2 regions of the Paenibacillus sp. 7523-1 genome follow, and region 2 is predicted to be linked to the other one. Evidence: riboswitches for the same ligand, from Rfam matches in the RefSeq annotation. Region 2 holds a riboswitch; the other holds the start of a gene.
The links. A riboswitch is a leader RNA that binds a small molecule or an ion and turns the genes downstream of it on or off. The one in region 2 is predicted to bind cyclic di-AMP.
Positions count from the first base shown of each region.

Region 1 (5,577 bases), on a different contig from region 2:
TGCGAATCATAAAATGCACAACGCTTTCCAGAATAAGCAGGATGACAAACGAAACAACGGATACAAGCAACGCTTCACCCAGATGACCCGCTGTCGAAATCGAAGTGGCAAGCACATACCCTTGAGCAAACAGCTTCATGACCATCCGTGTTGTAACTGCCATGTTCCCTGCCTTAACTTCCGCAAAATCCTTATACTTCGTAAACAATGAATCCACATACATCAAAACAAAAAGCAAAACCGAACCAGATAATGTCCAGACCAGCATCGCCAAAATGTTCAAATCCATTTACACAGCCCCCACTTATCAACATGAACCGCATTTAAAAGCGAAGGAGAAACGCTGTCTCTCCTCCGCTAGGAACCCTGCTTAAGATGCAAGGTTTAGTTCTTATTTTCGTACTGCTTCATGAGTGCCGCCAGTTCATCTTCAACGGCCTGATCCTTGCCGAGTTTCTCGAACTCTTCATCAAGTGATTTTCCTTTGGAAGACATCTCGTTGCTTGCTTCAGCCTGTGCTTCCATTTGCATCATTTTCTCTTCCATACGTTTCATGCCAGCACTCGCTGTATCGGAGCTGAATCCGTTCAACGCTTTGTTGATTTCGGTTTGTGCTTTTGCTGCATTATAACGCGCTACCAACGTTTCACGCTTGTTTTTCATTTGTGTCAATTGCTTGCGCATTTCATCCAGCTTGCCGCGCAGATTGTCTGCCGAAGCCTTGTTCTGATCATAGCTTGTTTTGTATTCTGCCATTTTTACTTCAGCAGCTTTTTTCTCTTCCAGAGCCCGGCGCGCCAGCTCCATGTTCTGTGCACGTGCTGCGGTATGAGCTTGCTCCTCACGTTTCTTCACCAATGCTTCCTGTTCCTCGAACAGCTGCTTGAACTTTTTCTCAATCGCGATTTGTTGAGCAACAGCCTTCTCTGCATCTTCCAGATCTTCCTGCATATCACGGATATATTGATCCGTCATTTTGATTGGATCTTCTGCCTTGTCAATAATGGCATTAATGTTAGACATCGTTAAATCACGCAAACGTTTGAAAATGGACATTATGGTATTCCTCCTAGTCGATTTACATCTTGTATATAATCATACATACGTGGTAACCTTCATCCCGTTTCAATTTTACCAAAAAAAATCATAAAACACGATTCAGATTCACCCAAAATATACTATTTTGTATCATTCGCCAGGGTTAAATGATCATCGAGCAGCTTTTCCGCCGTCTGTACGATCTCATCAATCTGTACACGTGTAATGGCGTCAAAATGAATCCCCATAATAACGGTTACAGTCACCTTAAGAGAATTTGCGGCCTTACGTGCAAGACGCTCACACAATTCCTGTTCCTTATGCCCCGGTATATGGACTGCCGTCCCCACCACGCGTTCTCTTTCCGGATAAAAGGTCGCCACAGCCCCTATATGAGCTTTCCCACCCGTGACCAAAAATATCTTATCTTCTCCAGCTTCAATGACCTGCAAACGAACCGATTTCAAATCATACGTACCCATCCTAATCCACCCATCCTTTTGGAGTATATGTAATGGTGGAATTATGAGCTTAATGACTGAATTGGACAATGAAACATCTCACATTTATGCATAATGGACCATCAACACGGGCATACCAAAGAGAACGCAATTTGACAAAGGAGGCTATATCATGCGTATTCGCCTCATCGCATTCTCCATGTTGATCCTTATCTTTATGAGTGGAAGCTATTCACCTGGACAACTGCTGGCAAAACCCGTTCGAGAGAGCATGCCTGCTGCAAAGCCGGATCTATCTGAGGATGAACAGCTGACACTCGGTCAGCTAAGGCAGAAATATGCCGATACGTTCAAGACCAATGGTCCTTCAACCAGACAGGTAGCACTGACTTTTGATGATGTACCTGATCCGCGCTTCACTCCGCAGGTATTGGATATTTTAAAGAAATATAATGTTAAAGCGACTTTCTTTATTGTTGGCAACCGGGCAGAGAAACATCCCGACCTCGTCAGACGGATCGTTAGGGAAGGTCACATTGTTGGGAACCACAGTTACAACCACCCTGAATTCAGTAAGCTGTCTTTGAATGCTTTTCGCAAACAAATTCTACATACCGGCGACATTATTCGTAAACTGACCGGGTATACACCAAAAATGATTCGTCCTCCATACGGGGATATTAATGAAAAACAGCTGCAATGGGCCGCAAGACAGCAATACAGCATCGTCAATTGGAATGTGGATTCGCTGGATTGGAAAGGCCTTAGCAAAGAACAAGTGAAGCAGAATGTCTTATCTGCAGTCAAACCAGGCTCCATCATTCTTCAACATGCGGGCGGAGGCGTGGGCTCCAATCTGTCCGGTACCATTGGAGCACTTCCGGAGATTATAGATGAACTGCGATGCAGGGGCTTCAATCTGGTGACTTTGGACGAGATGCTGCAATTGCCAAAAAGCAAATAATACTCGGCTTAGTAGAGGAAACACATAAGTTATGAATTAACAATCTTGCGCGTTTTAATAAAGACAAAGGGTACCCTTATTACGCGTTCATCGTGTAATAAAGGCACCCTTTTGTAGCACTGATACTTATTTCAAGATATAAAGTTCAACGTCCTGAAAACCAAAGGTACTCACAGACTTCTGGCTTCCAGGAATGAAAATGTCAATTCGTTTCCCTTTGATCGCTCCACCGACATCCCGGGCAGTAGCCACAAATGCCTGCTTAGGCAGCGCCGGATGGGAGTGACCCGTAACAAGAACCTTTGTACCCAGTGGGATGACACTAGGGTCTACTGCAATCGTGCCGAGTTCAAGTGGATTACCGAAGTAATCAACAGCACCCCATCCACCATTTTCGGAAGCGGCTGCAGAGTATGCTGTTGCTTTCACATCAATGGATTTACTATAATCAAACGTTTTGCCCCAGGCCTCAACGACTTTATCGTCAGCATTTACATCAAGGCTAGCGGTCGCAATCGTCTTTGCACCTGTAGAGCTCTTCGCAGCTGGAGCAGCTGAGGCTGTGTTTGCTTTTCCAGGAATCGTAATTTTCAAACCACCATAAATGTTGTAAGGTGAAATATCACTGTTTGCTTTAACCAGTGTGTTCAGTCCAACTCCATATTGTTTCGATAAGGTATAGAAGGTATCCCCCTCTTTGGCCACGTGAACAGAATCAGCGTGAGCTGGAACGGCCTGAATGAGCATTGCTGCTGTCAATAGGGCTGTTGCTGTTTTGGCTATAGTTCTCTTCTTAATCATGGTCTTCCTCCCTCATTGTGCCTGCGAAGTTAGTTGTCGGATTCGGATGGAGGAAACCACCCTATAGGTCTCTGTTACATTCGTCTTGCGTTATGTATCCCTAATTCACCCCAAGCAGCGTGCGTTTCAAACTTCCCCCCACGGTCTGCATCATTACATCCTCCACACTTCCTCCTCAGGAAGTTTCGGCAGGAACAATATATCACAATTTTGTAACCAAGGTCCGTAGTAAATGTTACCAACTGTATTGAACAACACATTATGCGGCTTTAGAAATAAGGATTTTTCTTGTTAAAGAGCGATCAAGCAGCTCTGGAACGATGACAGAAACGTTACTTTTACGACACTGGATACTTATCCATAATCAAAAAAACAACCCTGCTAACGTGACGTGAGCAAGGTTGTTTGATTTCTTTTTTTGTTCGTTCTATTTAATCCGGTTCACTGACTGGATCATGCTCAAAGGTTATGACAAGACTTTACCGAGGAAGTCACGTGTACGTGGATTCTTAGGTTGACCAAATACTTCATCCGGTGTGCCCTCTTCCACAATTACACCGCCATCCATAAAGATGATGCGATCACCCACTTCACGGGCAAAGCCCATTTCGTGGGTAACAATAACCATCGTCATGCCGCCTTCAGCCAGGCGTTTCATAACGTCGAGTACTTCACCAACCATTTCCGGGTCAAGTGCAGACGTTGGCTCGTCAAACAGCATCACATGCGGCTGCATCGCAAGCGCTCTGGCAATGGCAATCCGCTGCTTCTGTCCACCAGACAGCTGACTCGGATAAGCATCTTTTTTATCCAATAACCCAACGGTTTTGAGCAAGTCTGTGGCGATCTGCTTGGCTTCCTGTGCAGATTGCTTTTTGACTTTAATCGGGGCAATGGTAATGTTTTGCTCCACGGTTTTATGCGGAAACAGATTAAAGTGCTGGAACACCATCCCCATTTTTTCCCGGGTTGCATTAATGTTGTGTTTGGGATCTGTGATCGATACGCCTTCGAAATTAATTTCACCTGAAGTAGGCTGCTCCAACAAGTTAAGACAGCGAAGGAAAGTACTTTTGCCTGATCCTGAAGGACCAATCACAACAACGACCTCGCCCTTGCCAATCGTGACATCTATGCCTTTAAGTACTTCGTTTTTATCGTAGGATTTGTATAGTTGTCTAACGTCTATCACTTGCACTCAACTTCCTTTCCAGTCGACCCAGCAGCTTGGACAAAATAAATGTCAATACAAAGTATATGGCTGCTGCAATAAGGAACGGATTCATTCCTTGGTACGTAATGTTTTTGACTACACTTGCCTGATACATGATATCAACCATACCAATGACCGAGATAATGGACGATTCCTTGATAATGGTTACGAATTCATTACCGATGGCAGGCAGTACAGCTTTGAAAGCTTGTGGCAAAATAATAAATCTCATGGCCGCGGCTCTATCCATCCCAAGCGAACGGGCAGCTTCCAGTTGACCCCGGTCAACTCCTTGAATCCCTGCACGGAAGATCTCTGCCAGGTAAGCACCACTGTTGATGGAGAGTGTGATAATACCGGCTTGAAGAGCCGAGAAATTAATACCGAAGGTCAGGGAAAGGCCATAATAGATAATCATCAGTTGAACCAGCATCGGCGTCCCGCGAATCACTTCAACATATGCCGTACCAATCCAACGTAAAATGGCCATATCATGCATCCGGAACATGCAAATGATCAAACCGATAATTACCCCGAAGATTACGCCAAGTGCGGACAATAGGAGGGTATAACCAACCCCCGTAGCATAAAAGCTTTTGTATTGCCAGAATACTTCAAAAATATTTGGCGATTTGACCTCACGGTCTGCCATTAATTGACTGGCTTCCGTTACCATCTGATCAATTTTATTTTCGCTCTTCAGTCGTTCAAGCGTACCATTAACGGCATTCAGCAATTCCGTATTGCCTTTGCGAATACCGATCGCTGCTGCTACCTGCTCTTCGTCCGGAACTGCAGGCGCAAGTCCGATCATATCATCCAGGTATCCTGCGGCAACTGTATCTTCAACGATTGCAGCGTTAATCCGTTTAGTTTGCAGTTGAAGCACAATGTCCGAGATTTTATCAAGAGACGTCAGCTTGGCTCCAGGAATCTTCTGTCCGATTGTTTCCTGGATCGAACCTTTTTGTGCTCCGATCTTTTCATTTTCCAGTTCAGCCATGGTTGGGTATTTGTCTTTATCCTCATTGCGAACCATGATGACTTGTTTCGATTTATAGTAGGTATCGGAGAAGTCGATACTTTTCTTGCGGTCCTCT
Region 1 is NZ_NPBR01000002.1:137,016-142,592, reverse strand. It holds gene CHH60_RS00750 (DUF350 domain-containing protein) at 1-289, opposite strand, end outside; gene CHH60_RS00745 (PspA/IM30 family protein) at 385-1,056, opposite strand; gene CHH60_RS00740 (hypothetical protein) at 1,179-1,520, opposite strand; gene CHH60_RS00735 (polysaccharide deacetylase family protein) at 1,672-2,463, shown strand; gene CHH60_RS00730 (3D domain-containing protein) at 2,590-3,264, opposite strand; cyclic di-AMP (ydaO/yuaA leader) riboswitch at 3,267-3,465, opposite strand; gene CHH60_RS00725 (amino acid ABC transporter ATP-binding protein) at 3,731-4,456, opposite strand; gene CHH60_RS00720 (ABC transporter substrate-binding protein/permease) at 4,443-5,577, opposite strand, start outside.
Region 1: linked by a shared signal. The riboswitch ahead of CHH60_RS00730 (3D domain-containing protein) and the one ahead of CHH60_RS28495 (3D domain-containing protein) in region 2 are both predicted to bind cyclic di-AMP.

Region 2 (5,577 bases):
CAGAGCATCTTTTTCACCGATACCCAGTGTACGGCGCAATTCGATTGGAATAACTACCCGTCCCAGTTCGTCTACTTTTCTAACAATACCTGTTGATTTCATCATTATAATCAGTGCTCCTCTCAGCTACTTATCTTTGTCATTATTCGACATTATTTTATGTTTTATGATACTCATCATACCAACGATTCCCAAAACAGTCAACCTTAAAATTAGCTTAAAATTAAGGCTGTTTTTGATAAGATTACGGTTGGCAAGGGGTTAAGAGCGATTTTTCATATTTAAACATCAATGTCAGGTTTGTCGATTTGGAAAACATTAAAAGTGCATTATTCGACAAAATTCGTCATTGTATGTCGAATAATAGGGCTGGGCAAGGCTGAAAGCGACAAACACAACTCATAAACAAGGGAGCGAAGCGACATGGAACAGCGTTTAACCGAAGAGAAAGTGTTTAAAGATCCGGTACATAATTATATTCATGTGCAAGATCCGATTATATGGCAGTTGATCAATACTCCCGAGTTTCAGCGCTTACGACGGATTCGTCAGTTGGGAACATCTTATCTGACTTTTCACGGTGCGGAACACAGCCGGTTTTCACACTCATTGGGCGTTTACGAAATTACACGGAAGATTATCTCTCAATTTGAAAGAAGTCACTACTCCGATTGGCCTAAGGAAGAAAAAGCCGTTGCTCTCTGCGCTGCATTACTGCATGACTTGGGACATGGGCCATTCTCTCACTCCATTGAAGAAGCCTTCGACATGAATCATGAGGACTGGACCTGCCGAATTATCCTTGGGGATACCGAAGTGGGGGCAATCCTGAGACGGTATGCTCCCGATTTCCCGGAGAAGGTGGCATCTGTTATTCAGAAAACATATGAAAAGCCAATCGTCGTAAATTTGGTCACTAGCCCGCTTGATGCAGACCGGATGGACTATCTGCTTCGGGATGCATACTTTACAGGTGTAAACTACGGAACCATCGACCTTGACCGCATCCTGCGAATGCTTCGTCCCTATCACGGGAGAATTGTAGTCAAGGAATCCGGTATGCATGCCGTGGAAGACTATTTAATGTCACGTTACCAGATGTACTGGCAGATATACTTCCATCCGGTGACCCGAAGCTCCGAAATTATCCTGAGACAAATATTTAAGCGTGCAAAAGAGCTAGTAAAGCAGGGGTTCCAATTCCGTTTCATGCTGGAGCCACTGCCGCAGCTGTTTGACGGAGTGCTCTCTGTTGATGAATATCTGCAATTGGATGAGGCCCTAATACAGACCACATTCATGCAGTGGCGCAAAGAGAACGATTCTGTTCTGAGCGAGTTATGCGAACGTTTTATGGATCGCAGGTTGTATAAGTATGTAGAGGTTGAACAGATCGATGTGGAAACGATTGAAGAAATTCGGGTTGCCTTTGTCGAAGCAGGTCTTCATCCCGAATATGATCTGGAAATTGATTTTCCGACGGATCTTCCGTATGATGTTTTTCGTCCGGATGAATCGACAGACAAACAGATTCTGCTGCTGGATAGACAGGACAAGTTGCATGAATTGTCCGAGGTTTCGGACATCGTCCGTTCAATCAGCGGAATACATCGTGGTAAGCATCATCTGTACTATCCGCAAAACAAGGTGGACGCCATCATTCACGAGCTGCCATCTCATATTCGCCCATACTTCTCATGATCATGAAGTGAGCCGTGAGGAGCAAAATTATTACAAATTAGCTATGATAGAAAGAGTTTCTATTTCGAGATATTATCATGATACAGTAATCTGCTTTAATGGAGAGTATATGTAGATCGACATAATTTTGTAATGTATACTTTTTTTTGAACAAGTTGAGACCATAAGAGCTCCTATATATAGTAGAAATTAATTTTGGTAATTCCACATGTTGTACTCTGAAAAATCAATGATGATGATAAAATGGGTGCATTTTATAGGATTTTGATTGGGATAGAAAACAGTTATTCGACAGGAAGGGAGAAATACAAATGATGTTATTCGACACACATACACACCTGGATGCACCGCAATTCGACGAGGACCGCGAGGAGATGATTCAACGTGCTGTAGATGCCGGGGTTGGCCGTATGATCAATGTCGGTTTCAACCGGGAGACCATTCCATCCACGATGAAGCTTGCCGAAACGTATGATTTTATATATGCAGCTGTAGGCTGGCATCCTCAGGATGCCATTACGATGCAGGAGGGCGATCTCGAGTGGATTGCGTCTCTGTGCAAGCATGAAAAAGTCGTTGCCATAGGCGAGATTGGCCTGGATTATTATTGGGACACTTCACCCAAGGATGTGCAGCATCGTGTATTAAGACAACAGATCGGACTGGCTCGTGAACTTAACATGCCGATTGTCATTCATAATCGTGACGCTCATGAGGATATTGTCAAAATTTTGCGCGAGGAAAAGGCTGGAGAAGTCGGGGGTGTGATGCACTCATTCTCTGGAAGCTGGGAAACGGCAAAACTCTGTCTGGATCTAGGGTTCCATCTATCCTTCGGGGGACCAATCACGTTCAAAAACGCCAAGCAGCCAAAAGAGGTACTGGCGAAGGTGCCAATGGACCGTTTTTTCATTGAAACTGACTCCCCATATCTTACACCACATCCTTATCGTGGAAAACGAAACGAAACAGCGCATGTACGTCTGGTTGCAGAAGCAGCTGCGGAAATTAAAGGCATTTCGGTAGAGGAAATTGCTGCAATAACGACCAAAAATGCCATGGAACGATTTGGGATTCGTTAAAAAACGAAGCAAATGCGGTGAAAAAGAGAGGTAGACGGAGCGAATTTGCTTTTTGATCCAAATAAATGAAGAATATTACAATATTTTAACCAAATATTTAGAAAAACGTACTTGAACAACGCTTTACAACATGCATCGAAACAGGATATCATCTTTTCAGTGAATTGTTGTGCGGAAAATTGGACAGATGTTCGGGGGATGAACAAAGGGACACTTTCCGATGACACAACAATACTTTTCATGAACCGATCTCGCTGAGTCTCCGTTAACGGAGAGCGGGGGAACCAATAGGGCTTAAACATCAGTGTAAGCAGCTGATGCGCATCGTTTCGCTGACCCAAAAGCAGCGGATGCACTTGCGAAGCGCTATTTGATTTCTTCTTTGGGTCTCGGGGTGAATTCAAGGGCATCCGCCATGAGCGGGTGACCGGAGATAGGGCGGCTCTCTTTCGCCCGAACCCGACAGCTAACCTCGCAAGCGGAAAAAGAGAGGCAACCTCGTGCATGAATTTCCGATATTCAAAATCATTCGGAAGCCACGAAAGAGTTCCTCTTACACTCTTTCTTTGGCTTTTTTGTTTTTGAATAAAAGAAATAAGGTCATCATACGGTAAGAATTCAGGTGGTGACATCATGTTGCGAAGAGTGGTTCATGGTGCAGAGCCGGTCATTGAGATATCGATCAGTTCTGTAGAAAATTTGGTATAGTCGCGTCAAAGACATCATGCATTAACTTTAGACGGCGAGGCTATGAAGGAGGACGGAGAAGTGGGCACATTCCAACCAGAAGAGACCCATGAGTCACGATCATCCAGTAAGTCTTACGCGTTGCGGTGGAAGCATGAGAACATGCGTCAAATGGCACTGATCGCTATTTTCTCAATCGCGCTTACAATCATGATCTTGTTAGTCGTTTACGGTCAAGCCGGGAAACAAATTTCGCTGGTTATTGATGGCAAAGCTCAAGCGGTAGAGACTCGTACAGGAATGCTTCAAGAAATGCTGGAGGAGCAATCAATCACAGTCAGCCCCCATGATGAGGTATCCATGCCTTTGAACGGGGCAATCGCAGATGGAGACCGCATAGTTATTGAGCGGGCCGTTCCAGTCAACATTACGGCAGACGGAGACACCAAGACTCTGTATACAACCGATTCATCGGTAGAAGATGCAATTCAGAAATCTGGAATTGAAGTTGCCAGTGAGGATAAGGTTTATCCTGCGCTCGCAACACCAATCAAGGCAGATATGAAAATTCGCGTAGTGCGTGTAACAAAGCGTACAGTGGAAGTGGAACAGCCGATTGCGTACAAAGTAATCAAAACGGCTGACCCTAGCTTGTACAAAGGTGACAATCGCGTCATCGTAAACGGCAAAGAAGGTACACTTGTACAGCATATCGAAAAGGTGTTTCAGGATGGAGAGTTAGTCTCCAAAAAGATGGTGGGCAAATCGGTATCGACCAACCGTGTCGATAAAGTTATTGCTGTCGGAACCAAAGCAAAACCAGTTGTGAAGCAGCCGGAGATTCAGACGGTATCGGCCCAAACCTCCACAGCAAAGAAAGAAACGACAACGAACTCGAAGAAAACCGCTGCATCAGGCAGCAAAGTGATTACCGTCTCAGGCACTTCTTTTAAATATTCCAAAGTACTTAAAAATGTATCGATGACCGCGTACTCTTCTGAGGAGCCTGGCATTGGTACAAAAACAGCTTCCGGTACCCGGGTAACTGAAGGACGGACCATTGCGGTCGATCCAAAAGTGATTCCGATTGGCTGGTGGGTGTACATTGAGGGCCTCGGCTTCCGTCGTGCGGAAGATACCGGCGGCGCCATTAAAGGCAACAAAATCGATGTGTATTATGACAGTGTGAAGCATGCCCTGAATTTCGGACGTAAGAAAGGCAAGACGGTATATGTGATCGGTCCGGTGAAGCCGGAAGCGAACTAAAATCGTTTTACTTTGAAATGGGAATGCTATAAAATAGTTGCATGAATGAATCATGCGGAATATGCGGCGGTGGAGTCTGAATAGACTCGCCGCCGTTTGGCAGAGAAGAGGATATTCCTCTTCTTTTTGCGTTAGAAAGGAAGAAATGGAACATGATAAAAGAAGTCATTGTGGTAGAAGGACGCGACGATACCGTCGCCATCCGGCGGGCTGTTGAGGCAGACACCATAGAGACCGGCGGATCAGCCATCAATCAGCGAATCCTGAAGCGAATTGCACTGGCACAGGAGAGACGTGGTGTGATTGTTCTTACGGACCCGGATCATGCCGGAGAGCGCATTCGCAAAATCATTGCAAATAAGGTCCCAGGCTGTAAGCATGCTTTTATTCCGGAAGCGGATGCAACCCGCAAAGGGGATATCGGGGTCGAGAATGCCTCGCCTGAGGCAATCCGCCATGCGCTGGAGCGTGTACATACCTCTTATGAGGGTGTACCGAGCCTGATCGATTGGGAGGACTTGATTGCAGCAGGACTGATTGTGCACCCACAGGCAGCCGCAAGGCGTATGGAGATGGGGAATCTGCTGGGCATAGGTTATTGCAACGGAAAGCAGTTCCACAAGCGTCTGGGTGTATTCCAAATTAGCCGGGAAGAGTTTTCTGCAGCATTATCGCAAATTGAACGTGAAGGATTGTGAGCGTATGAATGGCATGGATGAGACTTTGGAAATTGCAACACCTAAGCGAACGAAAGAGATAATTCAGAGACACGGTTTCTCATTTAAAAAAAGTCTAGGTCAGAACTTTCTGATTGATCAGAATATATTGAACAAAATTGTAA
Region 2 is NZ_NPBR01000032.1:50,144-55,720, reverse strand. It holds gene CHH60_RS28510 (AbrB/MazE/SpoVT family DNA-binding domain-containing protein) at 1-105, opposite strand, end outside; gene CHH60_RS28505 (HD domain-containing protein) at 424-1,701, shown strand; gene CHH60_RS28500 (TatD family hydrolase) at 2,013-2,783, shown strand; cyclic di-AMP (ydaO/yuaA leader) riboswitch at 3,026-3,280, shown strand; gene CHH60_RS28495 (3D domain-containing protein) at 3,552-4,736, shown strand; gene rnmV (ribonuclease M5) at 4,889-5,434, shown strand; gene rsmA (16S rRNA (adenine(1518)-N(6)/adenine(1519)-N(6))-dimethyltransferase RsmA) at 5,439-5,577, shown strand, end outside.